DNA from 2 places in the Sodalis sp. RH19 genome. Region 2 is predicted to be linked to the other one. Evidence: predicted binding sites of a transcription regulator. Region 2 holds the regulator's gene; the other holds the start of a gene.
What was found. The regulator sigma-54, encoded in region 2, starts transcription at its own class of promoters, with help from an activator protein. The targets are predictions, from matches to a motif close to GTTGGCACANNTTTCGCTNT.

Region 1: a site for sigma-54 is predicted at 8,756-8,775, ahead of glnA (glutamate--ammonia ligase). Genes of this name have one in related genera too.

Annotation. Positions count from the first base shown of each region.
Region 1 covers NZ_CP178734.1:4,525,927-4,541,519, reverse strand. The annotation lists gene polA (DNA polymerase I) at 1-684, shown strand, start outside; gene yihA (ribosome biogenesis GTP-binding protein YihA/YsxC) at 963-1,580, opposite strand; gene yihI (Der GTPase-activating protein YihI) at 2,286-2,819, shown strand; gene hemN (oxygen-independent coproporphyrinogen III oxidase) at 3,006-4,379, shown strand; gene ACL2XF_RS20435 (YshB family small membrane protein) at 4,380-4,502, opposite strand; gene glnG (nitrogen regulation protein NR(I)) at 4,634-6,046, opposite strand; gene glnL (nitrogen regulation protein NR(II)) at 6,054-7,103, opposite strand; gene glnA (glutamate--ammonia ligase) at 7,241-8,650, opposite strand; gene typA (translational GTPase TypA) at 9,047-10,870, shown strand; gene deoR (DNA-binding transcriptional repressor DeoR) at 10,949-11,722, opposite strand; gene deoC (deoxyribose-phosphate aldolase) at 11,770-12,447, opposite strand; gene rbsK (ribokinase) at 12,641-13,567, shown strand; gene fucP (L-fucose:H+ symporter permease) at 13,572-14,909, shown strand; gene ACL2XF_RS20390 (aldose 1-epimerase family protein) at 14,926-15,593, shown strand, end outside.
Region 2 covers NZ_CP178734.1:5,242,397-5,257,989, reverse strand. The annotation lists gene degS (outer membrane-stress sensor serine endopeptidase DegS) at 1-15, shown strand, start outside; gene murA (UDP-N-acetylglucosamine 1-carboxyvinyltransferase) at 122-1,381, opposite strand; gene ibaG (BolA family iron metabolism protein IbaG) at 1,447-1,707, opposite strand; gene mlaB (lipid asymmetry maintenance protein MlaB) at 1,800-2,108, opposite strand; gene mlaC (phospholipid-binding protein MlaC) at 2,101-2,736, opposite strand; gene mlaD (outer membrane lipid asymmetry maintenance protein MlaD) at 2,751-3,323, opposite strand; gene mlaE (lipid asymmetry maintenance ABC transporter permease subunit MlaE) at 3,328-4,113, opposite strand; gene mlaF (phospholipid ABC transporter ATP-binding protein MlaF) at 4,121-4,930, opposite strand; gene ACL2XF_RS23710 (calcium/sodium antiporter) at 5,182-6,147, shown strand; gene kdsD (arabinose-5-phosphate isomerase KdsD) at 6,182-7,168, shown strand; gene kdsC (3-deoxy-manno-octulosonate-8-phosphatase KdsC) at 7,183-7,746, shown strand; gene lptC (LPS export ABC transporter periplasmic protein LptC) at 7,743-8,312, shown strand; gene lptA (lipopolysaccharide ABC transporter substrate-binding protein LptA) at 8,290-8,871, shown strand; gene lptB (LPS export ABC transporter ATP-binding protein) at 8,886-9,611, shown strand; gene rpoN (RNA polymerase factor sigma-54) at 9,659-11,092, shown strand; gene hpf (ribosome hibernation promoting factor) at 11,116-11,403, shown strand; gene ptsN (PTS IIA-like nitrogen regulatory protein PtsN) at 11,510-11,989, shown strand; gene rapZ (RNase adapter RapZ) at 12,101-12,955, shown strand; gene npr (PTS phosphocarrier protein NPr) at 12,952-13,224, shown strand; gene ACL2XF_RS23655 (BglG family transcription antiterminator) at 13,225-15,138, opposite strand; gene dagF (2-dehydro-3-deoxy-phosphogluconate aldolase) at 15,145-15,593, opposite strand, start outside.

The DNA of each region.
Region 1 (15,593 bases), 720 kb from region 2:
GTGGCGGCGGACTATTCGCAAATCGAACTGCGCATCATGGCGCATCTCTCGCGCGACCAGGGCCTGCTCAAGGCCTTCGCCGAGGGCAAGGATATACATCGGGCCACCGCCGCCGAAGTCTTCGGCCTGGCGCTTGAGAAGGTGTCTAATGAGCAGCGCCGCAGCGCCAAGGCGATTAACTTCGGCCTGATTTACGGCATGAGCGCGTTTGGTCTGGCGCGCCAGCTTTCGGTTGGCCGCGCGGAGGCGCAGCGTTATATGAACCTTTACTTCGAGCGGTATCCGGGCGTGCTGGAATATATGGAGCGTACCCGCAGGCAGGCAGAGGAACAGGGCTATGTTTCCACCCTCGACGGCCGCCGGTTGTATCTGCCAGATATCCATTCCCGTAACGGGACGCGCAAAAAAGCCGCCGAGCGCGCGGCGATAAACGCCCCCATGCAGGGCACCGCCGCCGATATCATCAAACGCGCGATGATCGCCATTGACGCCTGGCTGCAAAAAGACCGGCCGGAGGTGCGCATGATTATGCAGGTCCACGATGAACTGGTGTTCGAGGTGCGGCGTGACGCCGTGGAGTCGGCCACGCCGCGCATCAAATCCCTGATGGAAGGCTGTTTCGCCCTGGATGTGCCGTTGCGGGTCGATGTGGGTATGGGGGAAAATTGGGATCAAGCGCACTAAGTGGCGATACACTAAGCATTTTTCGTAATTAAGCTACATAAAAAGGTGATTTGGGCTGGGATTATGGCGCTGGGAACACCAAAAAAGTGAAATTAAACTACAAAAAATTCTTTTGCACAGCGATAATTTGATGTAAAGTTACAGATGTAGGGTACAGAGGTAAGATGTTCTATCTTTCAGACCTTTTACTTCACGTAATCGGATTTGGCTAAATATTAGCCGCCCCAGTCATTATTGGCTGGGGCGTTTTTTATTGTGCGCCATCCCGGCGCCGCGGGTTATTCCGTATACGGCGGTTCTTCATCCGTCGCCGGCGGGGTTTCACTGAACCAGGTGTCCAGCTTAAGGCGCAGCTTGTCGACGCCGGTTTTTTTCAGCGACGAAAACGCTTCCACCTGTATATCTCCCTCAAAAGCCGCCGCGGCTTCCCGCACCAGGTTCAACTGGGCTTTGCACGCGCCGGAAGCCAGTTTATCGGATTTGGTCAGCAGCACCAGGACCGGGATATCCACCCCAACGGCCCACTGCACCATTTGCTGATCCAGGTCTTTCATCGGATGGCGGATATCCATCAGTACCACCAACCCTTTTAAACTATGGCGCTTTTGCAGGTATTCGCCCAGGGCGCGCTGCCACTTACGTTTCATTTCTTCAGGCACTTCGGCGTAGCCATAGCCCGGCAGATCCACCAGGCGTATTTCCGGCTCGACCTCGAACAGATTGATGAGCTGTGTGCGTCCGGGCGTTTTACTGGTCCTGGCCAGGCTTTTTTGATTGGTCAGGGTATTCAGGGCGCTGGACTTGCCGGCGTTGGAGCGCCCGGCAAACGCGACTTCGATGCCGGTATCCGCGGGCAAATGGCGGATATCGGGAGCGCTCATGACAAAATGCGTCATATGGTAGTTGTATGAGGTGATCAAATTTTCCTCTCCCTCGGGATGACTTATTGCCGCCAATTATACGGGGTAAACGCTAAAAAGCGGTTTTTATCTTTATCCGCAACCGCGCCGCCGCCATTGTTATGGCCCGATGTGAACAACCAGGCCGGTTCACGTGAGTAATCGGCATTTTGTCTTTGTAAGAGATCGGCTCGCTACTCACTAAGCATTCTCGTTTAAATTAGAATTAATTAATTATAAATCATAACGTTAAATAATCATCGCGTTAACAAGAGCCCGTTGGCGCGCGCGGAGCGTATTGCGGGTAAAGCTCATTAGGCTACATTAGCAGACAAGGCATGGAGCGCCTGAAAGTGGCACTTTGCAGAGCGCAAAGCGCCATACTTGGCCCAGTGCTCCGCTTTAGCCCGGCACAAAGCCCTTTTCCTACCTTTCCCAGGGATGAATTCTGCTCAGGATGAGCGCGTAAGGGAATACACCCTAACCAATCCGCTTCGTATAGCGTAGAATAAAACATCATCGCAGCGACGACCCGATACACAGGATGTGGACCGTCAGGTTCATTGCCGTGGGGACTGTTTTTCTCGCGAAGCACCTTTACTTTATGGTGGCAGATTAACTGCCACCTTTTTTATTGGCAGGGTTTCTGATAGATTTCGCCGCAATTCCATACTTAATGACACTTACGACAGAGCAGACAACATGAATCCATCAGCAAAAGGCGGGCGCGGTAAACCCGTCGTCGCCAAGAACAAGCGCAAAAGCCGCGAAGAGTTGAATACCGAAGGGCGCGCCCGCCAGCGTCAGAAAAAACGGCGCGGCCTGGCTTCCGGCTCGCGGGCGCAGGAAGGTAATAAAAGCGGGAGCCGTAATACTCAGGCGCACGCCCCCGATCGCCGCATCGGCAGCAAAAAACCCGTGCCGCTTCTCGCCGACGGCCCCACGGTAAAAAAACCGGTGGCGCCGGACATCGTTATTCCCGTCACCACCGCTATCCTGCCGGAAGTGGAACTGGAGAATCTGGAAAACGACGAACGCCTGGATGAATTATTGCAACGTTTGGAGCAAGGCAAAGAACTGTCGGCGCCCGAACAGGCCTATGTGGATAAGACGCTGGATCGCATCGATGAGCTGATGACCCAACTGGGCATTGAGATTGAAGATGATGAAGACGACGACGCCAAAAATGAAGATATGCTGCAATTGCTCAAGCGCGGCCAGAAAGATTCCTTTTAATCTTTGAACCCGCTGCTGCTGCTGATCGCGACGCCGTTGACATGTTATTTAGTGTGGTTATTGGGTAAACTATGGCGGCTCTCGCGACGTAAAGAACGGTTACGTTTGGCCCGGGTCGCCAGGCGAAAACCGGCCGCGCCCGTAAAACGGCGGGGACGGCGTAAATTTGGTAAGGAGTAAGCAGCCATGTCAGTGCCAGCGATAGAATGGGATTCGGCCCTCATTCAAAAATATAACCAATCCGGGCCGCGCTACACGTCCTACCCCACTGCCCTGGAGTTTAGCGAAGGGTATGGCGAGCCGGCTTTCCTCCAGGCGGTGGCGCGCTATCCCGCCCGGCCGCTGTCGCTGTATCTGCATCTGCCTTTTTGCCATAAGATCTGTTACTTCTGCGGCTGTAATAAAATCGTGACCCGCCAGCCGGAAAAAGTCGATCGTTACCTGGATGTGCTCGAGCAGGAAATCCGGCGCCGGGCGCCGTTGTTCCAGGACCGGCTGGTTACCCAGATGCACTGGGGCGGCGGCACGCCTACCTTTTTGTCGCCGGCGCAAATATCGCGCCTGGTGGCGGTGGTGCGCGCGCAATTCCGCTTTGCCCCCGGCGCGGAAATGTCCATTGAAATCGACCCGCGCGATATCGCGCTGGACATGATGGATCATCTGCATGGCGAAGGGTTTAACCGCATCAGCATGGGCGTGCAGGATTTTAACCCTGAGGTCCAGCGGCTGGTTAACCGCGAGCAGGACGAGCAGCTGATTTTCGACCTGATCGGCCGCGCCAAGGCGCTGGGTTTCCTTTCCACCAATATCGACCTGATTTACGGGTTGCCGCGCCAGACGCTGGCAAGCTTCCGGCATACCCTGGAACGGGTGATAACGCTTAACCCCCAGCGCCTGAGCGTATTCAATTATGCGCATATGCCGGCGCTGTTTGCCGCCCAGCGAAAAATTAACACCGCTGATTTACCCGATGCCGCGCAGAAAATGGACATTTTACAGTATTCCATTGCTGCGTTATGCGACGCGGGCTACCAGTTTATCGGCATGGATCACTTTGCGCGCCCCGACGACGAATTAGCCCTGGCGCAGCGCGCCGGCAAGCTGCATCGCAATTTCCAGGGCTATACCACCCAGGGCGACTGTGATTTGTTGGGGCTGGGTATCTCGGCGATAAGTATGATCGGGGATAGTTATGCGCAGAACCAGAAAGAGATGAAAAGCTATGTGGCAAGCGTTGCGCGCCAGGGCAACGGCTTATGGCGCGGCGTGGCGCTGTCGGAAGACGACTGTCTGCGGCGTGATGTGATCAAAGCGTTGATTTGTCAGTTTTATATCGATTTTAATGTGCTGGAAAGCCGCTATGGCATCGTTTTTAACGAGTATTTCGCCGATGACATCGCCCTGCTGCGGCCCCTGGAGCGCGACGGGCTGGTGGCTGTGGCCGACCGGGCGATTACGGTCACGGCCAAAGGTCGCCTGCTGATCCGCAACATTTGCATGTGCTTTGACGTTTACCTGCGCACTAAATCGCGCCAGCACCAGTTCTCGCGGGTGATTTGATCAGCTGAAAAAGTTAAGCAGCGCGGCGCAAAGAATGGCGGCCAGCGCGGTTTGCGGTGCATGGCCCACCGCGGCGGTCATATCCGCGCCCTGGGACAGCAAATTGATTAATGAATCTAACATGGTCTTCCTCCCGGTCAGCGACAAGATCATACTGTCTGCAATCGGGATGTAAAGGGCAAAATAACGCCGTTTTGCACGTTATTTTGCTTTTTTCTACGCCGCTATTCCGCCAGGTTATAAAACCTGGACTTTTATTCCATGCCCAGCTCTTTTAGCTTACGCGTCAGGGTATTGCGGCCCCAGCCGAGCAGCCTGGCCGCTTCCTGTTTATGACCTTGGGTGTGGCGCAGGGCGGTGGTCAGCAGGGTTCTTTCCATCTCCGGCTGGGCTTCGGAAAGCAGGTTCTGGTGACCGGAACGCAGGGCGCGGTCCGCCCATTGCGCCAGCAGGGTGGCCCAACTGTCCGGCAATGATTGAACCGTGGCGTCCGGCGCCGTGCTTTCAAATAACTCCGGCGGCAGATCCTGGATCAACACTTCCTGGCCGGCGGCCATGACGGTTAGCCAGCGGCAGGTATTTTCCAACTGACGGACATTGCCTTGCCATGGCAGGCGGGTCAGCGCGGTTTCGGTTTCCGGATGCAGGTTTTTCGGTTCAACGCCCAGCTCCTTGGCCGCCACCTGCAGGAAATAGCGCGCCAGGCGGGGAATATCCTCCCGCCGTTCCCGCAGCGGCGGTAAATGCACCCGGATAACGTTCAGGCGATGGAACAAATCCTCGCGGAATTTGCCCTCTTGCACCCGTACCTCCAGATTCTGATGGGTGGCGGCGATAATCCTGACGTCGACTTTGACCGGCGCATAACCGCCGACCCGGTAAAACTGGCCGTCCGCCAATACGCGCAGCAGGCGGGTCTGGACATCCAGCGGCATATCGCCGATTTCGTCCAGGAATAGGGTACCGCCGTCCGCTTGCTCAAAACGTCCCTGGCGTACCTGATTGGCGCCGGTAAAGGCGCCTTTCTCATGGCCGAACAGTTCCGATTCAATCAAATCCTTCGGAATCGCCGCCATATTCAGCGCGATAAACGACGCCTTGGCGCGCGGGCTATGGCGGTGCAGGGCATGGGCAACCAGTTCCTTACCGGTACCGGATTCACCGTTAATCAAGACGCTGATGGAGGAGCGGGACAGGCGTCCGATAATGCGGAAGACGTCCTGCATGGCCGGCGCTTCACCAATGATATCGGTAGTCGGGCCATTAGGCGGCTGCGCGCGCGCCGGCTGCTGCTGTTCCAGATAGTGGCTGACCGCGCGCTCAACCAGCGCCACCGCCTCATCGATATCGAATGGCTTGGGCAGGTAGTCAAACGCGCCCTGCTGGTAAGCGCTGACCGCGGCGTCCAAATCGGAGTGTGCGGTCATGATGATGACCGGCAGCATCGGATGGCGCTGTTTAATCTGTTTGAGTAATGCCAGGCCGTCCATGCCTGGCATGCGGATATCTGATAACAATACGTCCGGAGTTTGGGTGGAGAGCGCTTCCAGCACTTCATTGCCGCCTTCAAAAGTGGCGCAAGTCAGTCCGGCTCCAGTGAGGGCGCGTTCAAGCACCCAGCGGATGGAGCTATCGTCGTCGACGATCCAGACTATCCCTCGTTGCATAGTGACCTCACTGGCGAATAGGCAGGAACACCGAAAATTCGGTATGCCCCGGCCAACTGTTGAATTCAATTTTACCCGAATTTTGATCGATAAGACTGCGGGCAATGGATAACCCTAAACCGGTCCCGCCCTCACGGCCGCTGACCATGGGGTAGAACAGCGTATCCTGTAATTGCGCCGGTACGCCCGGGCCGTCGTCTTCTATATCAATTCGCGCTACCAAACGATAACGAACGCCGTGCAACGTTAACTGGAACGCGGTACGGGTGCGTATCGTGATCGTGCCACCGTCTTCACCCAGCGCCTGCAGCGAATTACGGGTAATATTCAGCAATACCTGTTCCATTTGATCGGGATCGTGAGCCAGTTCAGGCAGGCTGGGATCGTAATCCCGCAGGAGAGTGACGTTATCCGGCTTTTCCAGCGAGACCAGTTGGAAAACCCGCTCGGCCACCTGGTGAATGCTTTGCGTAACGTGCATGCCGGGCTGCTGCGGCCCGAGCAATCGGTCGACCAGGTTGCGCAGGCGGTCGGCCTGTTCAATGATCACCTTGGTGTATTCCAACAGCGAGGGATCGGGCAATGCTTTGGCCAGCAGTTGCGCCGCGCCGCGCAGACCGCCCAGCGGGTTCTTGATTTCATGGGCCAGGCCGCGCACCAGATCCCGTGCCGCCACCTGCTGGGCATGCTGAATCTGTTCCTGGCTGAGGCGGCGCTGATTATCCATCGGCGCCAGCTCCATCAGGAAAAAATCCTCGGGCAGGCGTTGCACGGTAAGGGAAAGGATATGCGCCCGCCCGTCAACCACCAACGTGACCTCGTTATCGGTAAACCCCTGGCCGGCGTTAAGGCTTTCGCGCATCAGTTCGACGTTGAGCGAAAAATAGCCCAGCAGCTCAGGCAACGGCGTGCCAAAAAGCTTGCGCGAGCTTTGCGCTAAAAGTTGTTGCGCCGCCGGATTGGCGTAATGAACGGCAAGGTCATTATCCAGCAGCAATATGCTGTTGATCAGGGAATTAAGGATCTGCCCAGCATCGGGCAATGAGCCTGTAGCCATAAAGCAGTCTCCCGCACTCTACCAGTGCATTTAGTCCGTTATGTCGTCATGCGCATGGCTGCGCGCAAGCTTTGCTGGAGAAAAAAGCCCATCCGAAGATGGGCTGAAAGTTTCCACGGCAACAAAAAAACGTCAAGTTATACGCTGTAATACAGCTCGAATTCCACCGGATGCGGCGTCATGCGAATACGGTCTACTTCTTCCGTGCGTAAGGTGATATACGCGTCGATGGAGTCGTCGGTGAAAACACCGCCACGGGTCAGGAACTCGCGATCCGCGTCCAGCGCCTTAAGGGCTTCTTCCAGCGAACCGGCCACCTGTGGGATTTCTTTCGCTTCTTCCGGCGGCAGATCGTAGAGGTTTTTGTCCATGGCATCACCAGGATGGATTTTGTTGATAACCCCGTCCAGACCGGCCATCAGCAGGGCGGCAAACGCCAGGTATGGGTTGGCGGCCGGATCCGGGAAGCGCACTTCGATACGACGGGCTTTCGGGCTGGCGACCACCGGGATACGGATGGAGGCTGAGCGGTTGCGGGCGGAGTAGGCCAGCATAACCGGCGCTTCATATCCCGGGACCAGACGCTTGTAGGAGTTGGTGGTCGGGTTGGTCAGGGCGTTGATGGCCTTGGCATGTTTGATGACGCCGCCAATGTAGAACAAGGCGGTTTCGGACAGGCCGCCGTACTTGTCGCCGGAGAACAGGTTATTGCCGTCTTTGGTCAACGACATATGGCAGTGCATGCCCGAGCCGTTATCGCCGAACATCGGTTTCGGCATAAAGGTCGCCGTTTTGCCGAAGGCATGGGCAACGTTATGCACGACATATTTATAAATTTGGATCTCGTCGGCTTTTTTCGTCAGGCTGTTGAAGCGGGTGGCGATTTCGTTCTGGCCGGCGGTGGCGACTTCATGGTGATGAGCTTCAACCACCAGGCCCATTTCTTCCAGGGTCAAACACATGGCGGAACGCAGATCCTGTGATGAATCCACCGGGGGAACCGGGAAATAACCGCCTTTGATGCCGGGACGATGGCCTTTATTGCCGCCTTCGTAAACTTTATCGGTATTCCATGCGGCTTCAACGTCGTCAATAGCGACATGGGAACCGGAAATTGACGAACCAAAGCGGATATCGTCAAACAGGAAAAATTCAGGTTCCGGCCCAAACAGCACGGTATCGGCAATGCCGGAGGTTTTCAGAAACTCTTCGGCGCGTTTGGCGATGGAACGCGGGTCGCGATCGTAGCCTTGCATGGTGGCAGGCTCAAGGATGTCGCAACGGATAATCAGGGTGGTTTCTTCATAGAAGGGGTCGAGCATCGCCGTGCTGGCATCGGGCATCAGCACCATGTCGGACTCGTTAATGCCTTTCCAGCCGCCAATGGAGGAGCCGTCAAACATTTTTCCATCTTCAAAGAAGTCGGCATCTACCTGATGGGCTGGTATAGTGACGTGCTGTTCTTTACCTTTCGTATCAGTGAAACGCAGGTCGACGAATTTTACTTCGTGCTCGTTAAGCATCGTCAAAACGTGTTCAGCGGACATAACTTGTATTCTCCCGGATGTGCCATTGTCGTCGTGGAACGAAATCGTATGGATCGAATTTTATTTAACTTAGCTGGGCTAGGCTAAACTGGACTGGTATAAACAGTAGCTAAAAGTGTGCCAACATTGCCAAAATGATGAGAAGGGCCGCGTTTCCGGCCTTATTAACCAAAGTCCGCCTGCACCAGATTGGTGGGATAGCGCTATATTAGTGCATTTGGGCAGTAAGTGGGCACTATTTTGGTGCAATAAATGGGGCGAGGTGAAATAATGCACTGAGAAAGGGATGACGAAGCGTCAAAAATGACGCAAATGCAGAGATCGTCGCGATCTTGTTTAGTCCCTCGCTTATTACGTGTACAATAACGCGCTATTTCTAATGCCTGAGGCAAAGTTGTGATCGAAAATTTGCGTAACATCGCCATCATCGCGCACGTCGACCATGGTAAAACTACCCTGGTCGATAAGCTGTTGCAACAATCCGGAACATTGGGTGACCGCAACGACGCCACCGAGCGCGTCATGGACTCCAACGATTTGGAGAAAGAGCGCGGGATTACCATCCTCGCTAAAAATACCGCTATTAACTGGCACGACTACCGTATCAACATCGTTGATACCCCCGGACATGCCGATTTCGGCGGCGAGGTTGAGCGCGTGATGTCCATGGTTGACTCGGTATTGCTGCTGGTCGACGCCATGGACGGACCCATGCCGCAAACCCGGTTCGTGACCCAGAAAGCCTTTGCTTACGGTCTCAAACCCATTGTGGTCATCAATAAAGTCGACCGTCCCGGCGCCCGCCCTGATTGGGTAGTGGACCAGGTGTTTGATTTATTTGTCAACCTCGGCGCAACCGATGAGCAACTGGATTTTCCGATCATATATGCCTCCGCGTTAAACGGTGTTGCGGGCTATGAGCACGAGAACATGGCCAGCGACATGACCCCGCTGTTTGAATCCATCGTCAAGAACGTCGAAGCGCCGAACGTCGACAGCGACGGCGCGTTCCAGATGCAGATTTCGCAGCTTGACTACAACAGCTATGTTGGCGTCATCGGTATCGGCCGCATCAAACGCGGCTCGGTTAAACCGAACCAGTCTGTTACCATCATCGACCATGAAGGTAAGCGTCGCAACGGCAAAGTGGGCCAGGTGCTGGGCCATATGGGCCTGCTGCGCATCGAGTCCAAGCTGGCGGAAGCGGGTGATATCATCGCCGTTACCGGCCTTGGCGAGCTGAATATCTCCGATACCATTTGCGATCAGGCCCTGGTCGAAGCGTTGCCGCCGCTGACGGTGGACGAACCTACCGTTTCCATGTCGTTCGGCGTCAACACCTCGCCGTTCTGCGGCAAGGAAGGCAAATACGTCACCTCCCGCCAGATCCTTGAGCGCCTGAACAAAGAGCTGGTGCACAACGTGGCCCTGCGCGTGGAAGAAACCGTCGATCCGGATACCTTCCTGGTCTCGGGCCGCGGCGAGCTGCATTTGTCGGTGCTGATCGAAAACATGCGGCGTGAAGGTTTTGAAATCGCCGTATCGCGCCCGAAAGTTATCTATCGTACCGTCGACGGCAAGAAACAAGAGCCGTTCGAACAGGTTACCCTGGATATCGAAGAACAGAACCAGGGCCCGGTTATGGAAGCCATGGGCATCCGTAAAGGTGAAATGCGCGATATGCTGCCGGATGGCAAAGGACGCATCCGTCTTGATTACATCATCCCCAGCCGCGGCTTGATTGGTTTTCGCACCGACTTTTTAACCATGACGTCCGGCACCGGCCTGCTGTATTCGTCGTTCAGTCATTATGACGATGTCCGTCCGGGTGAAATCGGCCAACGCCAGAACGGCGTGATGATTTCCAACGGCCAGGGCAAAGCGGTAGCCTATGCCTTGTACAGCCTGCAGGATCGCGGCCGTTTGTTCCTGGGCCACGGCGCGGAAGTGTACGAAGGCCAGATTATCGGCATCCACACCCGTTCCAACGACCTGACGGTAAACTGCCTGACAGGTAAAAAACTGACCAACATGCGTGCTTCCGGCACCGATGAGGCCACGACGCTGGTGACACCGATCAAGATGTCGCTGGAACAGGCCCTGGAGTTTATCGATGATGATGAACTGGTGGAAGTGACACCGCTGTCCGTGCGTTTACGTAAACGTCATTTGACCGAAAATGACCGTAAACGCGCTAACCGTTCGGGTAAAGAAGCTTAAACCCGTCGGCCCAGGCGGCGATAACGTAACAATGCCGGTCTGCGTAAGCAGCCCGGCATTTTTTTGCCCGCCGTTCAGCTATTCCCGGCGATAAAGCAGCCTGATGTCATGCTGTTGGCAATACTCATGAAATTTCGGCGGCGGCGATTGGTCGGTTATCAGGGTATGAAACAAGGATAAAGCACCGATAAAGGCGGGTTTGATGTTGTCGAATTTACTGTGATCGGCCACCAGGATCGCCTGCTGCGACATGGACAACGCGCGATGCTTCATGGTGAGTTCGTCAAAGTTAAAGCAGGTGGCGCCGAAACCGATATCAATACCCGCCGCGGAGATAAACGCTTTATCGGGGCGGATATTATCCAGGATGGAATATTGGGTCAGCGGCGTAAAGATGCAGTTGGCGGGGTGGAACTCGCCGCCGCATAAAATAACTTTGCAATTAGGATGATCCTGTAACGCCAGGAAAGTATTCAGGGAATAGCAGACGGCGGTAAACGCCAGGTCATCGTCAATCGCATCGATGATAAACGGGGTGGTGGTGCCGCAGTCGAAAAAAACCGTGTCGTCCGGCTCGATCAGCGCCGCCGCCAGGCGGCCGGTAAGGGTTTTTTCCTCAACGTGCTTGGCTTTTTGATCCGAAACAAAATAGTGGGTAACGTTATTATTGCGCGGATCGTTAACCACGTAACCGCCCAGCAGTACGACCTGCGCGGGTTCGGCGCTGAGATCGCGGCGGATGGTCATCTCCGAGACGCCCAGCAGGACGGCGGCATCTTTCAAATGAAGCTTATCTTCCCGCTTCAGGGCGAGTATCAGTTTATTAATCCTTTCTTCGCGCCGCGTTTCCATATGACATCCTGCGTTATCAGACCCGATTTCCGCCGGGTTCTCAGAAATTAATAGTCGCTGGCGGACGCCTTGCCCGATACGATCGCGACACCTGAACTGGTGCCGATTCGGGTGGCGCCGGCCAGGATCATGGCGGTGGCGGTCTGGCGATCGCGTACGGCGCCGGAGGCCTTTACGCCCAGCTCCCCGCCGACGGTTTCGCGCATCAGCCTGACATGTTCTTCTTTTGCGCCGCCGGTGCTGAAGCCGGTGGATGTTTTCACAAACGCCACCTTCAGTTCGCGGCATATCCGGCAAACCGCGACAATTTGTGGTGAACTCAACAAACAGGTTTCCAATATTACCTTCAACGGAATAGCCGCGCAAACCTCGCGGACCGCGCGGATATCGGCGGTTACCGCGTCAATATTGCCGCTTTTGAGCCAACCGACGTTAATCACCATATCTATTTCCTGCGCACCCGCCGCAATCGCCGCCTGCGCCTCGAACGCCTTGGCGGAGGTCAGGCCGGCGCCCAACGGAAAGCCGATCACCGAGCAGACCTTTACCGGGCTGTCGCGCAGCAAGCGCGCCGCAAGCGGCACATACCCGGAATTGACGCAAACCGCATAAAATCCGCACTGTTTAGCCTCGCCGCATAACGTGGTGATCTGCGCTTCGGTGGCATCCTGCGCCAGCAGGGTATGGTCGATGTAAGGGGCAAAATCGATTTCAGGGGAAGTCATGTTAATGTCCTTTATGTGGATTATCACGATAATAATGTGAGAATAATAACATTACAGAAGCCTCTTACAATAGGCATGTGGCAATTTAATTTTCATTAAACGATGTGATCATTGTCATGTTACTAACATTTTTGTCTTGTTAGTGTTAATAAAATAACATTGAATAAGGTTAAAAATATGAGGGCTAATAATTATGGATATCGCAGTTATCGGTTCCAACATGGTGGATTTAATCACCTATATCAAAGAGATGCCTAAAACCGGGGAAACGCTGGAAGCCCCCGGTTTTGAAATCGGCTGCGGCGGCAAGGGCGCCAATCAGGCGGTAGCCGCCGCCAAGCTAGGGGCGGAGGTGATGATGGTCAGTAAAGTCGGCGAGGATCTCTTTGCGGACAATACCGTTAACAACCTGGTGCGCCATGGGGTCGATACCCGCTATGTGGAAACGGTGGCGGGCGTATCCAGCGGCGTAGCGCCGATTTTTGTCGATCCAGATTCACATAATCGCATCCTGATTATCAAAGGCGCCAACGATCACCTCGGCGCGCAGGACATCGATCGGGCGGCGGAACAGCTCAAGGGCTGCCGGCTGATTATCCTGCAGCTGGAAATTCCGCTCGCCACCGTCTATCACGCCATTGATTTTGCCGCCCGGCATCAGGTTCCCGTAATCCTTAATCCGGCGCCCGCCACCCGGGAACTGGATATCGCGTATGCCTGCCGGTGCGACTTTTTTATGCCTAACGAGACAGAGCTGGAAATTCTGACCGGCATGCCGGTGGACAGCGAGGAGCATATCCTGCTGGCCGGCCGTTCGCTGCTGGCCAAAGGATTGAAGAACCTGATTATTACCATGGGGCATCGCGGCTCGATGTGGCTAAGCGGCAACGAGGTGTACCGGGTCGATCCGGTACCGGTCGACGCCGTGGATACCAGCGGCGCCGGCGATGCGTTTATCGGCTGTTTTGCGCATTATTTTGTCGCGCGCGGCGATATCAAACAGGCCATGCGCTACGCGTCCGCCTATGCCGCCTACAGCGTCCGGGGTAAAGGCACCCAGCGTTCCTATGCCGAGGCTTCCCAGTTCCATGATTTCCTTGCCACCCTTCATCAGGAATAACATCATGCGCCACAATACGGTACAAATGCCTGACGGCTATTTAAACAAAACACCGTTGTTTCAATTTATCCTGCTGTCCTGCCTGTTTCCGCTATGGGGCTGCGCCGCCAGCCTTAACGATATCCTGATCACCCAGTTCAAAACGGTGTTCGCATTGAGCGATTTTGCCAGCGCCCTGGTGCAAAGCGCCTTTTACGGCGGTTATTTCCTGATTGCCATCCCGGCGTCGATGGTTATCCGCAAAAGCAGCTACAAAATGGCCATTATGATCGGCCTGTCGCTTTATATCATCGGCTGCGTACTGTTCTATCCCGCCTCCCATATGGCCACCTATACCATGTTCCTGGCGGCCATTTTTGCCATCGCCATCGGCTTAAGCTTTCTTGAGACCGCGGCCAATACCTACAGCTCGATGATCGGTCATCGCGATTACGCGACCCTGCGGCTGAACATCAGCCAGACGTTTTATCCCATCGGCGCGCTGATGGGTATTGTGCTGGGGAAATACCTGGTGTTTCAGGAAGGCGGCAGTTTAAGCAGCCAAATGGCCGCCATGACGCCGGAGCAGGTGCATCAGTTCCGTCTCAATATGCTGGAACTGACCCTGGAACCCTATAAATACCTGATTATGGTGCTGGTGGTGGTGATGGTGCTGTTTATGCTCACCCGGTATCCCCACTGCAAACCGCAGCCCGATAAGCAAAACCGCCGCGCCGCGCCCGGCATGGGCGAAACGCTGCGTTATCTTGCCGGCAATGCGCGCTTTCGCAAGGGCATCGCGGCGCAGTTTCTCTATGTGGGCATGCAGGTGGCCGTATGGTCGTTTACCATCCGTTTGGCGCTGAACCTGGGGGCGGTAAATGAGCGTGACGCGTCCAACTTTATGATTTACAGCTTTATTTGTTTTTTTATCGGTAAATTTGTCGCCAATTTCCTGATGACGCGCTTTAACCCGCAAAAAGTCCTTATCGCCTATTCTATCCTGGGCGTGGCGACGTTGGCCTATGTGGTGCTGGTGCCGAACTTCACCGCCGTCTATGCCGCGGTATTTGTCAGCGTACTGTTCGGACCCTGCTGGGCCACCATTTATGCCGGCACGCTCGATACGGTGGATAATAAATATACCGAAGTGGCCGGCGCGGTGATCGTTATGGCCATCGTCGGCGCCGCCGTGGTGCCGGCAATCCAGGGGTATGTCTCCGATCATCTCGGGTCGATGAAACAGGCGTTCGGCGTGTCATTATTGTGCTTTGCCTATGTCGGTTACTATTTCTGGGGCGAACTGCGCAATAAACAACCGCGAATCGCGACCGCGGAATCGATGATGGATAACCAACTTTAAGCAAGGAGTCGATATTATGGCCGCTGTTATTCATCTTACGCGCCAGCAATTCACCGGACAGCCGTTTCGTCTGGTGGAGAATGGTGAACTTAGCGTCACGTTATTTACCTATCCTTCGGGTATCGAAGCCGTGACCCTGCGCAATAGCCGGGGGTTTATCACCCTGCTGCCCTTTTACGGGCAGATGGTATGGGACGCGCAGTTCGACGGCCATAGCCTGCGCATGGAGAACCCCTTTAGCGAACCCAAATGGGGCGAGTCGGTGGTGGATACCTATGGCTGCTTTGCGTTCCACTCCGGCCTGCTGAGCAACGGCTGCCCGGCGCCGGAAGATACCCATCCCCTGCATGGCGAAATGCCCTGCGCACGTATGGATAGCGCTTTCCTGCTGGTGGATGGCGACAGCGTAACCCTGGGCGGCGGCTATGAATATGTTAAAGGCTTTGGTGATCATTACCTGGCGTCGCCCTCGGTCAGGCTGGGCGCCGGCGCGACACTGATGACCATCGCCATGCGGGTCACCAATCTGGCCAGCGTGCCGATGCCGCTCCAGTATATGTGCCATATGAACTACGCCTATGTTCCCCTGGCGACCTTCAGCCAGAATATTCCTGCCGCGGCGTTTGCGCTGCGTACCTCGATTCCAGGCCATGTGCACCCCACGCCGCAATGGCTGGAATATAC
Region 2 (15,593 bases):
CCGGCTTCGGATTAACAAGGGTGTTGACGGTGCCGATGAATACGCCGGCGGCCGACGCTTAAGCGGGGATGGAGCGGGGGAATAACGCCCTGCCTGAAAACACCGGCAGGGCGATAAGCGGTTATTCGCCGGTGACGCGTTCGATATTGGCGCCCAGCTTGCGCAGCTTGGCCTCGATGCAGTCATAGCCGCGATCGATATGGTAGATGCGATCCACCAGCGTAACGCCTTCGGCAATGCATCCGGCCAGCACCAGGCTGGCGGAAGCGCGTAAATCGGTGGCCATCACCTGCGCGCCGGACAAGGTTTCCACCCCGTGGCAGATGACCGTATTGCTTTCTATCTCCGCCCGCGCGCCCATGCGGATCAGCTCCGGCACATGCATAAAGCGATTTTCAAAAATGGTCTCGGTAATCACGCCGGTGCCTTCGGCCACCAGGTTCAGCAGGCTGAACTGAGCCTGCATATCGGTGGGGAAGCCGGGATGGGGCGCGGTGCGCACGGTGACGGCTTTAGGCCGCTGGCCATGCATGTCCAGGCTTATCCAGTCGTCGCCGGTTTCGATATCCGCGCCGGCTTCGCGCAGCTTGGCCAGCACCGCGTCCAGCGTATCGGGACGGGTTGCCCGGCAGACTACGCGCCCGCGGGAGACCGCCGCCGCCACCAGGAAGGTACCGGTCTCGATGCGATCGGGCAGCACGCGATAAACGCCGCCGCCAAGGCGCTCCACGCCCTCGATGGTGATTTTATCGGTTCCGGCGCCGGCGATCTTCGCCCCAAGCGTAATCAGGAAGTTGGCGGTATCGACAATTTCCGGCTCGCGGGCGGCGTTTTCAATAATGGTGGTGCCTTCCGCCAGGGTGGCGGCGCTCATAATGGTTACCGTGGCGCCGACGCTGACTTTATCCATAACGATATGCGCGCCGCGCAGCCGCCCGTCCACCGACGCCTTGACATAACCCTCTTCCAGCTTGATGGTGGCGCCGAGCTGCTCAAGGCCGGTAATATGCAGATCCACCGGCCGTGCGCCGATGGCGCAGCCGCCGGGCAGGGAAACCTGTCCCTGGCCGAAACGGGCTACCAGCGGCCCGAGCGCCCAGATGGACGCGCGCATGGTCTTGACCAGTTCATAAGGCGCGCAGAACACGTCCACCCCGCCCGCATCCACATGCACCGACCCGTTGCGCTCGACTTTGGCGCCAAGCTGGCGCAGCAGTTGCATCGTGGTATCGATATCTTTTAATTTTGGTACATTTTGTATTTCTACCGGCTTTTCCGCCAGCAGCGCGGCGAACAATATCGGCAACGCCGCATTTTTAGCGCCGGAAATGGTCACTTCGCCATTCAGGCGGGTCGGACCCTGGACACGGAATTTATCCATCAACACTGCTCTCTGTATTTAACGGGCTTAGATATACAACGCCATAGCGCGGCATCGCCTACAACTTAAAAACCATTCAGCTTACGATCGCGCCGCCACTCTTCCGGGGTATACGCCTTGATAGAGAGTGCATGGATACGATTGTCCGAAATATATTCCATCAACGGGCCGTAGACCGCCTGTTGTTTTTTAATACGGCTCATGGAGGCAAACCGCTCGCTCACGACGATGACCTGAAAATGGCTGCCATCGCCCGTTACATGCGCTTCTTCCAATGCCAACGCCTCGGCGTTCATCAGCACTTCTTTGATTTCGTGGTTTTCCATAAGGGTCAAATCACTGTCATGGGTCGGGAAACAAGCCGATATCTTAGATGAATACGTCGTCATCGGAAACAGGCAATAATGTGTTCATTCTGTCAGCCGGGCGAATCATCCGCGCAGGGCAGGATATTATGCAGGTTGTACAAGGTGATAAGGGTGCGCAGTTTATCGGTGACGCCGGTAAGCATGAGCGTACCGCCGCGCCTGGCCTGCAGCGCGCACAGGTGCAGCATCAGGGCCACGCCGGCGGAGTCCACCCGATCCAGCCGCGAGACGTCCAGGAAGCGGATGCCCTGCAGGGCCTGTTCGCGCTGTTCCCAAAACGGCAACAGCGTGACGCGATCAAGCTCGCCCCGCAGGACAAGCGTGTCTTCCTCGGCTTGCCAGCTCAGGGTTTCAGCCATTGCTTTTCTTATCCAGCGAGATAGGTTGCGCGGCGGCGGCCTGTAACTGCCTGGTCAGCCCCTCGATCCCCTGCTGGCGCAGCGTCGAGGCCCATTCATTCTGCTTGGTGGTGATCATGCTCACCCCTTCGGCGATCATATCGTAGGCCTGCCAGTTACCGGTCTGGCTGTTCTTGCGCCATTGAAAATCCAGCCGTACCGGCGGGCGCCCACCCTGATCGACGATGGTGACGCGAATGGCGACGATCGTGGCATCGCCCACGGGCTGCGGCGGGGCAACCTGGTAGGTCTGGTTGCTGTACATCGCCAGCGCCTGGCCGTAGGCCTGCTCCAGATAAGCCTGGAAAGCCTTGAAGTAGGCATCGCGCTGCGCCGGGGTGGCCTGGCGGTAATAGGTGCCGAGCACCAGCGCGCCGGCGTATTTGACCTGCACATAGGGCAGCAGTTCTTCACGCACCACATCGCGCAGCACGTTGGGATTGGCGCGAATCTGGCTTTGTTCGTTCTTGAGGCGGGTAAAGGTTTTATCCGCCGCCGCGTTCATCAGCGCATAGGGATTGGTCTGGTCGACGGCCTGGGCCAGCGGCGCGACCGCAAGCAGGGCCAGCAGTAAAAATCGTGTAAACATAAAACATTATCCTCTTATTTTGCCGCCGCCGCGGGGGCGTTGCCGTCGGCGGATGCAGGTGCGTGGGCCGCGCCGCTGGTCGGGGCGGGCCCGTTGTCGCCGGAAACAGGCGCGGGTTTGTCGCCGCTTTTGTACAGGAACTGGCCGATCAGGTCCTCCAGCACCAAGGCTGATTTGGTATCCTGAATAATACCGCCATCCTTAAGGATAGACGTTCCCATATCCGGGTCCTCGAAGCCGATGTTCAGCGCCAGGTATTGTTCGCCCAGCAGGCCCGAGGTGCGGATCGCCAGGGAGCTGGTATCGGGGATATGATTGTAGGTGTCCTCGATGTCCATCGATACCCTGGGCGCATAGGTTTTCGGGTCGAGGGTAATCTCCGCCACCCGGCCTACCACCACGCCGCCCACTTTGACCGGCGAACGCACCTTCAGGCCGCCGATATTATCGAAAGTGGCCGAAATACGGTAGGTGGACACGCTGCCCATCGAGCGGATATCCGCCACTTTCAGGCACAGGAAAATAACGGCGCACAGGGCGATGATCATAAAAACGCCGACCCAGATTTCACTCTTTTTCGTTTGCATTAACTCACTTCCCAAACATCAGTGCTGTCAGCACAAAATCCAGTCCCAACACCGCCAGGGACGCATGGACGACCGTTCTGGTGGTCGCGCGGCTAATCCCCTCCGACGTCGGGATCGCATCATAACCGTTAAACAGCGCGATCCAGGTGACCGTAATGGCGAAAACCACGCTCTTAATCAGACAATTCACCAAATCCTGGTGCCAATCCACCGCGCCTTGCATGGCGGACCAGAAATAACCGTTGTCGATCCCCTTCCAGTCCACCCCCACAATGCCACCGCCCCAAATGCCCACCGCGACAAAAATGGCCGTCAGCAGCGGCATGCTGATGACGCCGGCCCAAAAACGGGGCGCCACGATGCGCCGCAGCGGATCGACCGCCATCATCTCCAGGCTGGACAACTGCTCGGTGGCCTTCATCAACCCGATTTCGGCGGTCAGCGCCGACCCGGCGCGCCCGGCGAACAGCAGCGCGGTCACCACCGGGCCCAGCTCGCGCAGCAGCGACAACGCCACCATCATGCCCAGGCTGGCCTCGGCGCTGTAGGTGGTCAGGATAATATAGCCCTGCAGCCCCAGCACCATGCCGATAAACAACCCCGACACAATAATAATGATTAACGATTGTACCCCGACGCTGTAGAGCTGCTTTATCAACAGCGGCCACTGCTGCCGGAAGGCGGGTTTGCCTACCAGCGCGTTAAATAACATCACGCCTGACCGCCCGAAAGTATGGCAGACGCTGATGCCCCGGCGTCCAAAGGACGCTAATGCTTGTTGTAGTAGCATGGCTCGGTCAACTCCCTGAACCTAAAAGCTGTGTTTTATAATCTCTGGCGGGGAAATGAAACGGCACCGGACCATCGGCGATGCCGTCCAGGAACTGCCGCACCCGCGGATCCTGGTTGGCGCGCAGCTCGGCCGGCGTTCCTTCCGCGATAACATGCTGCTCGGCCACGATGTAAGCGTAATCGGCGATGCTCAATACCTCTGGCACGTCATGGGAGACCACGATGCAGGTGACGCCCAGCGCGTGGTTCAATTCATCAATAAGTTTGACCAGCACGCCCATGGTAATGGGGTCCTGCCCGACGAAAGGCTCGTCAAACATAATCAGTTCCGGGTCGAGGGCGATGGCGCGGGCCAGCGCGGCGCGCCTGGCCATGCCGCCCGAGAGTTCGGAAGGCATCAGCGACGCGGCCCCGCGCAGCCCCACCGCCTCGAGTTTCATCATCACGGTGGTGCGCAGCACTTCTTCCGGCAGCCGCGTGTGCTGCCGCAGGGGGAACGCCACGTTTTCAAACACGTTGATATCGGTAAACAGGGCGCCGGACTGGAACAGCATGCTGATTTTTTTGCGCACCTCGTATAGCCGCCCGCGCGATAAGGAGGGAATATTGTCGCCGTCAAACCAAATTTCGCCGCTGTCGGGCGGCAGCTGGCCGCCAATCAGGCGTAACAGGGTGGTTTTACCGATACCCGACGGCCCCATGATCGCGGTGATCTTTCCCCGCGGCACCTGCAGGGTGATGTTGTCGAATATCGGCCGATTGCCGCGCCGGAAGCTCAATCCGCGGATATCGACCAAATGCTCCGTCTGGTTCATGTCATTACTGCCCATATCTTGCCCACTTAAAGCCCATTGCCCTAGATATTAAAGCAATAGGACCGATTCATCGAACTTTTACATAAAATTACCCTGGCGGCGGTAAGATAGGATCAATAGCCGATGTTTTACTTTTGGCCCGCGGGCAGTCAAAATTAAGACGCGCGCCGGTTGCCGGCATCCTTACCCTTCCGCCCGGGAAGCGGCGGTGGCGACGGCGGCCCAGGATTCTTTCACATCAAGGACTTCATATGTTTTTTGCCACGTCATTATTAGTTATTGGTCTTATTCTACTGGTTTATGGCGCGGATAGATTGGTTTACAGTGCTGCCGTGATCGGCCGGTCGCTGGGTATGGCGCCCTGGCTGGTGGGCTGCACCATCGTCGCATTGGGCACGTCCCTGCCCGAACTGCTGATCGCGGTGACCGCCGCGCTGAATCACCAACTCGATATGACCGTGGGCAATATCCTTGGTTCCAATGTGATCAATAGTTTATTGATCGTCGGCGGCGCGGCGCTGATCCGCCCCATGGCCTTCCATTCGGACATCGTGCGGCGCGAGCTGCCGCTGCTGCTGCTCGCCACCGCGCTGTGCGGCCTGGCGCTGGCGGATCGCGCCCTGGGCCGCCTGGATGGTATAATACTGTTGCTGGCGGCGATAGGGTATATTGCCGCCATGATCGCCCTGACCCGCCGGGCGCAGAGCGCCGGCAACGACAGCCTGACCCGCGAACGGCTGGCTGAGCTGCCGCAGGACACGCCGGATAGCGGCACAACCGTGGCGGTGCTGTGGCTGGCGCTGGCCTTTATCATCATGCCCATATCGGCGCATATGGTGATTGATAACGCGGGCGTGGTGGCCCGGCATCTGGGGGTAAGCGAGTTGGTGATCGGCCTGACGGTGGTGGCCTTCGGCACCAGCCTGCCCGAACTGGCAACCGTTATCGCCGGCGCCCTGAAAGGGGAAAACGATATTGCCCTGGGCAATCTCATCGGTTCCAATATCGTCAATAGCCTGCTGGTGCTGGGCGTGCCGGCCCTGCTTTCGCCCGGCCGGTTCAATCCGCTGGCGTTTACCCGCGATTATTGGGTTATGCTGGCGGCAAGCATTATATTAACCGCCTTTTGCCTGGGAAAGCGCCGTAGGATCAACTCTGGCATGGGCGCTCTGTTATTATGTGGTTTTGCCGCCTATGTTACGGTGTTGTTTATTTAGCCCGCGGACGCTGCCGGGCGCATCAGGATACGTTATGTCACATTTGTCGTTAGCGCCGGATTTTGATTTCCCGGCAGCAGGTAAACAGGTCCTCGCCGCCGAGCGTGAAGGCCTGGCGCAGCTTGATCAATATATCAACGACGATTTTCGCCGCGCGTGCGAAAAAATATTTTATTGCAGCGGCAAAGTCGTGGTGATGGGGATGGGCAAATCCGGCCATATCGGCCGCAAGATGGCGGCGACCTTCGCCAGCACCGGCACGCCCTCCTTTTTTGTCCATCCCGGCGAGGCCAGCCATGGCGATCTGGGCATGGTATCGGCCCAGGACATCGTCATCGCCTTGTCCAACTCAGGCGAATCCAATGAAATCCTGGCGCTGATTCCGGTGCTCAAGCGCCTGCAGATCCCGCTTATCTGCATGACCGGCAATCCGGCCAGCGCCATGGGCAAGGCGGCGGATATCCATATCTGCGTCCACGTGCCCCTGGAAGCTTGCCCGCTGGGCCTGGCTCCCACCACCAGCACCACCGCCGCCCTGGTGATGGGCGACGCGCTGGCGGTGGCGCTGCTGCAGGCCCGCGGCTTTACCCCCGAAGACTTCGCCCTGTCCCACCCCGGCGGCGCGCTGGGCCGTAAACTATTGCTGCGGGTGACCGATATCATGCACAGCGGCGAAGAAATCCCGGTGACGCCGCGGGATGCGTCATTACGCGACGCCCTGCTGGAAATCACGCGTAAAAATCTCGGCATGACGGTGATATGCGACGATAAGCTGAATATCGCCGGCATTTTTACCGACGGCGACTTGCGCCGGGTGTTCGATATGGGCGTGGATTTAAACCAGGCGCGCATCGCCGACCTGATGACCGCCGGCGGTATCCGGGTGACGCCCAATACCCTGGCGGTCGACGCCCTTAACCTGATGCAGTCGCGCCATATCACCTCGGTGCTGGTGGCCGACCAGAACCGGCTTATGGGCGTGGTGCATATGCATGATATGCTGCGAGCCGGCGTTATTTAACAAGGAAACCCGCCATGCAAGAGACCACCCTTATCGAGACCTGTTACGGCCCGGTCGACCAGCGGATACTGCAATGCGCCCGGGATATCCGGCTGCTGGTGTGCGACGTGGACGGCGTCCTGTCGGACGGCTTTATCTACCAAGGCAACCAGGGCGAGGAGCTCAAGGCGTTTAACGTCCGCGACGGCTACGGCATCCGATGCTTACTGACATCCGGCATCGAGGTCGCTATTATTACCGGCCGGTCCGCCCAACTGGTGGAAGATCGCGCGCGTACCCTGGGGATCTCCCATCTCTACCAAGGCCGGTCGGATAAGCTTTTGGCCTTTGAGGATCTATTGGTTAAACTATCTTTAACAGCGGATCAGGCCGCGTATATCGGCGATGATCTTATTGATTGGCCGGTGATGTCGCGGGTGGGATTAAGCGTCGCCGTGGCGGACGCGCATCCTTTGTTGCTGCCGCTGGCCGATTATGTGACGCATATCGCCGGCGGTCGCGGCGCGGTTCGCGAAATCTGCGATTTAATTCTGCTGGCGCAAGGAAAGCTTGATGATGCCAAAGGGCAGTCGGTATGAGTAAAACAAGATGGTGGGTCACCCTACTGCTGGTATTGGTGGTCCTGGTGTTAATCGGCCTGAACCTGACCGATAACGACGGCAGCCAGAACGCGGCGGCGCCCGATGCCGGCGAACCCACCTACCAGAGCGAACATACCATTACCCTGGTATACAATCCGTTGGGCGCCATGAATTATCGCTTGATTTCCGAGCACGTCGAGCACTTCGCCGTCGAGCAGATTAGCTGGTTTACCCAGCCGGTGGCGACGATGTACGATGAGAATAAAGTCGCCACCTGGACAGTCCGGTCCGATCGGGCCAAGCTGACCAATGATAAAATGCTTTATTTATACGGCCATGTTCAGGTTGACAGTCTGACCGAAACCTCACAACTGCAGCGTATCAGAACCGATAACGCGGTGGTGAATCTTGTTACGCAGGATGTTTCCTCCGATGACGAGGTGACCCTATATGGCATCGGATTTAACTCTAAAGGCATGAAAATGCGCGGAAACCTGCGGAACAAGACTGCCGAGCTGATTGAAAAGGTTAAGACCTCTTATGAAATCCAAAATCCAAAATAACATCTGTTACGTTTTTGCGGCCGGCGCGCTGCTGCTGGCGAGCGCCAATGCCCTGGCGCTGACCGGCGATACCGACCAGCCGATCAATATTGATTCCGAGCAGCAGGCCGTCGATATGCAGACCAATGTCGTCACCCTTACCGGTACGGTGGTGGTCAAACAAGGCTCCATCGACATCCGGGCGGACAAAGTGGTCATCACCCGCCCCAACGGCGAACAGGGCAAGGAAGTGGTCGAGGGTTACGGCAATCCGGTGACGTTTTACCAGATGCAGGACAACGGCAAGCCGGTGAAGGGCCATGCGCAAAAGGTCCGCTATGAGCTGGCCAACGATTTTGTGGTGCTGACCGGCGACGCTTATCTCGAACAGCTCGACAGCAACGTCAAGGGCGATCGCATCACCTACCTGGTGAAACAACAGCAAATGGAAGCCTTCAGCGACAAGGGCAAACGGGTCACCACCGTATTGGTGCCATCCCAGCTGCAGGATAAGAACCCGGCGGGCGCGGCACCCAAAGCGTCCTCAGCGCCCAAGGCGCCCAAATCCGGCACTAAATAAGAGTAATTGAACCCATGGCAACATTAATCGCAGAAAACCTGGCTAAAGCCTACAAGGGCCGACATGTGGTGGAAGACGTCAGCCTCAAGGTCAGCTCAGGGGAAATCGTCGGGTTGCTGGGGCCGAACGGGGCCGGCAAGACCACCACGTTCTACATGGTGGTCGGCATCATCCAGCGCGACGCCGGGCGCATTATTATCGATGACGACGATATCAGCCTGCTGCCGTTGCATACCCGCGCCCGGCGCGGCATCGGCTACCTGCCGCAGGAAGCGTCGATTTTCCGCCGCCTGAGCGTGTTTGATAACCTGATGGCGGTATTGCAGATCAGAAACGATCTCAGCGCTTCGCAGCGCGACGACCGCGCCAATGCGCTGATGGAAGAATTCCATATCGCCCATCTGCGCGATAACCTGGGGCAATCATTATCCGGCGGCGAACGGCGGCGGGTGGAAATTGCCCGCGCCCTGGCGGCCAACCCCAAATTCATCCTGCTTGACGAGCCTTTTGCCGGCGTCGACCCGATTTCCGTCATCGATATCAAGAAAATCATTGAACATCTGCGCGATAGCGGCCTGGGCGTGCTGATTACCGATCATAACGTACGCGAAACATTGGACGTCTGCGAGCGCGCCTATATCGTAAGCCAGGGACATCTTATCGCCCATGGCACACCCGCCGAAATCCTTCAGGACGAGCAGGTGAAGCGTGTTTATCTGGGCGAAGAGTTCCGCCTCTGATAAGGTGTCCTGAAGTGAAAGCCCCAAGAGGTTAATTAACGCATTATATGAAGCAAGGTTTGCAACTCAGGTTTAGTCAGCAACTCGCCATGACTCCGCAGTTACAGCAAGCAATACGCCTGCTGCAACTGTCTACGCTTGAACTTCAGCAGGAGATTCAAACCGCGCTGGAAAGCAACCCCTTACTTGAGCAAACCGATGTCCATGAAGAAATAGACTCACACGACGTACCCGACAGCGAATCGCTTGATACCCGCGAGGCGATGGAGCAGAAGGACATGCCGGAAGAACTGCCGCTTGACGCCACCTGGGACGAAATGTACTCGGCGGGCACGCCCTCGGGCACCGGCACCGACTACCGCGACGAAGAACTGCCGATTTACCAGGGCGAAACCATCCAGACCCTGCAGGATTACCTGATGTGGCAGGTGGAGCTGACGCCGTTTTCCGATACCGATATCGCCATTGCCACCTCCATCGTCGACGCGGTGGATGAAACCGGTTACCTGACGGTGCCGCTGGAAGATATCCTCGAGTGCATCGGCGACGACAGCGTCACCATGGACGAAGTGGAAGCGGTATTAAAACGCGTGCAGCGCTTTGATCCGGTGGGCGTGGCGGCGCGGGATCTGCGGGATTGCCTGCTGATCCAGCTATCGCAGCTGTCGAAGGATTTCCCTTACCTGAACGAAGCCAGGCTTATCGTCAGCGACTATCTCGATCTGCTGGCCAGCCATGATTTCCGCAGCCTGCTGCGGTCCACCCGCCTAAAGGAAGACGTGCTGAAATCCGCCATGGCGCTGATCCAATCCCTCGATCCCCGGCCCGGCCAGTCAATCAACACCACCGAATCGCAATATGTCATCCCGGACGTCCTGGTGCGCAAGGTGCATAATCGCTGGACGGTGGAGCTCAATACCGACAGCATTCCCAATCTTAAAATCAACCAGCAATACGCCGCGCTCGGCAATACCACCCGCAATGACTCGGACGGACAATTTATCCGCAGCCATTTGCAGGAAGCGCGCTGGTTAATCAAAAGCCTGGAAAGTCGTAATGACACGCTGTTAAAAGTGACCCGCTGCATCGTGGAGCAGCAACAGGCGTTTTTCGATCAGGGAGAGGAGTATATGCGGCCCATGGTGCTGGCGGATATCGCCCAGGCGGTGGAGATGCACGAATCGACGATATCCCGCGTCACGACGCAAAAATATCTGCACAGCCCGCGCGGCATTTTTGAACTGAAATATTTTTTCTCCAGCCACGTCAATACCGAGGGGGGAGGCGAAGCGTCTTCTACGGCCATTCGTGCGCTGGTGAGAAAATTAATCGCCGCGGAAAACCCGGCGAAGCCGCTAAGCGATAGCAAGCTGACCACCCTGCTTTCCGATCAGGGCATCATGGTGGCGCGGCGAACCGTGGCAAAATACCGAGAGTCTTTGTCCATCCCGCCGTCAAACCAGCGTAAGCAAATGGTTTGACCTCTACAGAGAAGGAAGACACTATGCAGCTGAATATTACCGGACAGCGCGTTGAAATCACCGATGCTTTGCGCGATTTCGTGACGACGAAATTTTCCAAGCTGGAACAATACTTCGACCGGATCAATCAGGTATATATTGTTCTGAAGATCGAAAAAGTCCAGCAGATTGCCGAAGCGACGATCCATGTCAACGGCGGTGAGCTGCACGCGACGTCAGAGGCGGACGATATGTATGCCGCCGTCGATTTGCTGATCGACAAGCTGACGCGCCAGTTGAACAAACATAAAGAGAAACTGAAACAGTACTGAATTCACTGTAGCCATTATCGCTACCTAACCTCACATCGGCTCGTTATCCGTACGATAACGGGCCGATGAGTCTTAAAGGTGAAACAAGCGCCTTAAGTGAAATGAAATGACTAACGATACAGCTTTGCAAATAAACACGGTGTTAAGCCTTGAGTGCACCCGCGGCTCCATCCACTGCCAGAGCAAAAAACGCGCGCTGGAAATTATCAGCGAGCTGGCGGCCAAGCAGCTCAACCTGGCGCCGCAGGTGGTGTTCGAGGCCGTATTGACCCGTGAACGCATGGGCAGTACCGGTATCGGCAACGGTATCGCCATCCCGCATGGCAAGCTGGAAGAAGACACCCTGCGCGCGGTCGGTGTGTTTATCCGCCTGGAGCAGCCTATTGCCTTTGATGCGATAGATAACCAACCGGTGGATTTGCTGTTTGCGCTATTGGTGCCGGCCGAGCAGTGTAAAACCCATTTGCACACCCTGGCCCTGGTGGCCAAGCGCCTGGCCGATAAAACGGTCTGCCGTCGCCTGCGCGCCGCGCAAAGCGATGAAGAGCTGTATGCCATAATGACGGAAACGGAAGCCGGGTCTTAACGCGCCGGGTCGGATTGCCTGCCCGGCGCTGTACCGACCAGCGGGGAGTCATTGGCGCGATTACGGCAAGCGTGGCCAATGGGTCAATAAAAATACCAGAGGGGAGTCGTCATGGTGCTGATGATTGTCAGCGGTCGATCCGGTTCAGGGAAATCAGTCGCGCTGCGCGCGCTGGAAGATATGGGGTTTTATTGCGTCGATAACCTGCCGGTGGTGCTGCTGCCGCAATTGGCCAATACGCTGGCCGATCGGAATATCTCCGCCGCGGTGAGCATTGATGTGCGCAATATGCCCGAGACGCCGGAGATTTTCGAGCACGCCATGGACAACCTGCCGCAAAGCTTTTCGCCGCAGCTGTTGTTCCTCGACGCCGATCGCAGCACCCTCATCAGGCGGTATAGCGATACCCGGCGCCTGCATCCGTTATCCAGCAAGAACCTGTCGCTGGAAAGCGCCATTGATGAAGAGAATGAACTGCTGGAACCGCTGCGCTCCCGCGCGGATCTGATTATCGATACCACGGAAATGTCGGTGCATGAGCTGGCGGAAATGCTGCGTGCCCGGCTGCTGGGCAAACGCGAGCGCGAGCTGACCATCGTGTTCGAGTCTTTCGGCTATAAGCACGGCCTGCCCATCGACGCCGATTATGTTTTCGACGTGCGTTTCCTGCCCAACCCGCACTGGGATCCCAAACTGCGGCCGATGACCGGGCTGGATAAGCCGGTGGCGGCCTTTCTCGACCGCCATACCGAAGTGCATAATTTTATCTATCAAACCCGCAGTTACCTGGAGTTATGGTTGCCGATGCTGGAAACCAATAACCGCAGCTACCTGACCGTGGCCATTGGCTGCACCGGCGGCAAACACCGCTCGGTCTACGTGGCCGAGCAGCTGGCGGACTATTTCCGTTCACGCGGTAAAAACGTCCAGTCCCGGCACCGCACCCTGGAAAAGCGCAAACCATGACGGTTAAACAAACGGTGGAAATCAAGAACCGCCTGGGCATGCACGCCCGGCCGGCAATGAAGCTATTCGATCTGGTGCAAAGCTTTGACGCGGAGGTGTTGCTGCGCAACGATAGCGGCACCGAAGCGGAAGCCAGCAGCGTTATCGCCCTGCTGATGCTGGACTCGGCCAAAGGCCGGGTGATCGAGGTGGAGGCCACCGGCCCGGATGAGATACAGGCGCTGGCGGCGGTGATCGAGCTGTTTAACGCCGGTTTCGACGAAGACTGATCACGCGCGGCTCAGGCTATCGATGGCCACCGCCTTGAAGCCGGCGAAATCGCGGCTGTCGCGCAGCCTGGGCATGGAGCGCTCGCGCACGAAGGTCACGAACAGCTCATAGATCGCCATCGCCTCTTCATAATCGGTCTTATTGATCGCCAGCAGGAAAATCACGTAGGCGGTTTCATTATCGCCCCAGGCTATGCCCTGCGGCGCCAGAATGGTGTAAATCACCGTCTGCCTGGCCAGCAGCCCCAGGGAATGCGGCAGCGCAATGCCGTCGCCCAACAGGGTACTGACGATAGCCTCGCGCTCCACCACCGAGGGATAGAAATCTTTATCCACAACCCCTTCCCGCTTCAGCTGGCCGCATACCTGCTTAAACAGCGCCTGCTGGGTCAGCGGCCGGTCGACAATCATAAAATGCTGTTCAGAAAAGAACTTTTCCAGCATATAAGGGCGGGTGCGATCCACCAGCACCAGTTTGCCCAGCTGTTCGAGCTGATAGTCGCTGGGGAACGGCGCCAGCACCATCACCGGTTTGTTTTTTTCACCGATCCTGACGGTGGAAATGACAAAATCCTCCTCCAGCGCCGGCAGCTTGTCATATTCCCGTAATGAAATCACCTGCGTCACGGCAATCTGCGGATATTTGCGCTTGAGCATCGCCTGGATCATGCGCACCGTCGAGTTGCCGCTGTCGCAGACCAGCAGCGCCTGCGGATGGCGCTGGTAGCCGATATTGTAGTGCCGTTCCAGGCCGACGCCGATATGCAGGACCAGATAGCCTATCTCGTTTTCACTGATGACATACGGGGTATATTTGCCCCAGCTGGTTACCGCCGCCAGCGTCACGTCATAGGCCATGGGATAGTGCTGCTTGATGTTGGCCAGCAGCGGATTGGGAATGGTGATTTGATAGCGCACCCGGGTGATCATGGTCTTGATATGGGTCAGCAGGTCGGCGCGCAGCTGGCTGTCGTTTTGCAGGTTATAGTTATAGTGGCTGTTGATATAGCTGAGGATATAGTCCACCAGCGTTTCGTCGTCGTCGGCGTTAATGGACGAGGGATTGATGTCCTGTATCCGCCGCGCGGCAATATGGATGCGCAGGTAATTTTCCTCCGCCGCCGAAAAGCCCTTGCCGGTTAACGGTTCGATCAGGCGCACCAGCTGCGCGGACGCCGTTTTAATCCCCTCGTCCACCTCCTCCATCGGGAAATCCGGCAGGGGGTAGCCTTGCCGGATGCGTTTGACCGCCACCGCGCTGTACAGGGCCAGATATTGTTCGCCCTCATCGGTAAGCTTGATGCCGCTGGCCACCAGGCTTTGGTGCCAGGCCGGCTTCAGCCGCGGCAGAATATCGAACGGCAGCTCGCTGCTGGCCAGCAGATAGCTGTCATGCTCGTCCAGCGACAGGGAATACATCAGATCGGTCAGGCACACCCGGATGGACGCTTCCTTGCCGAACAGCTTCATGCCGTGGCGGGGTTTGGTCTCGATGGTCAGATCGTAGCGCGACAGCCGTTCGCGCACTTCGCCCATATCGCTTTGCAGCGTGCCGCGGCTGACATACCATTCGTCGGCCACATCCTCCATCTTAAAGGCATAGGCCGAGCTTAAAAAGCGTACCATCAGCGCCGGGATACGCTCGGCGCTGGAATGAGGCGTGCGATTTTGGCGCGGCGTCTGCCGGGAGAGCGAGGCAAAAAGCGGCTCGTCGTCGATTTTCAACTGATAGCCGCTGCCGCGGTTGAGAACAAACTGCGCGCCATGGCCGGACAGGATGGCGTTCAGCGCCTGGATATCGGCCCGCACGGTGCGGGTCGATACCGAAAAACGTCTGGCCAGCTCTTCCTGCGGCAGCGATTCCGCCTGTAATGCGTCGAACATATTGGCCAGTCGCTGGTTAGGAAATCTCACCATGGCTTATGCAACCTGCTTTTTTACCAGCGCCAGCAATGTCGCCACGTCCTGGGGGCGGGTATTGCCGGTCTCTTTGTCGATAATCGAGCTGTAGATATGCGGAATGATGCGTTTGACCCCGGCGTCCAGCGCGATCTGCAGGATCGGGGCGAAGTTGTCCAGATCGATGCCGCCGGTCGGTTCCAGATAAAAATCATGACGCGCGCAGGCCAGCGCCACCGCCCGGTATTCATCCAGGTGATCCAGCCCGCCCATGGGGAAAAACTTAATGGAGCTGCCGCCCATGTCCTTTAGCAGGGCGATGGCCGTTTCAATGGGCACGATGCCGTCGGGCGACCTGGCGCTGAGCGGACCGGTGGAGATTTTCACCAGCCCCGGCCGGCCGGTGGGCGACACCAGGCCATTGACCAGGGTATCGGTCTGGCCGAGCAGCGCGCGGCTGGCGCCGACGC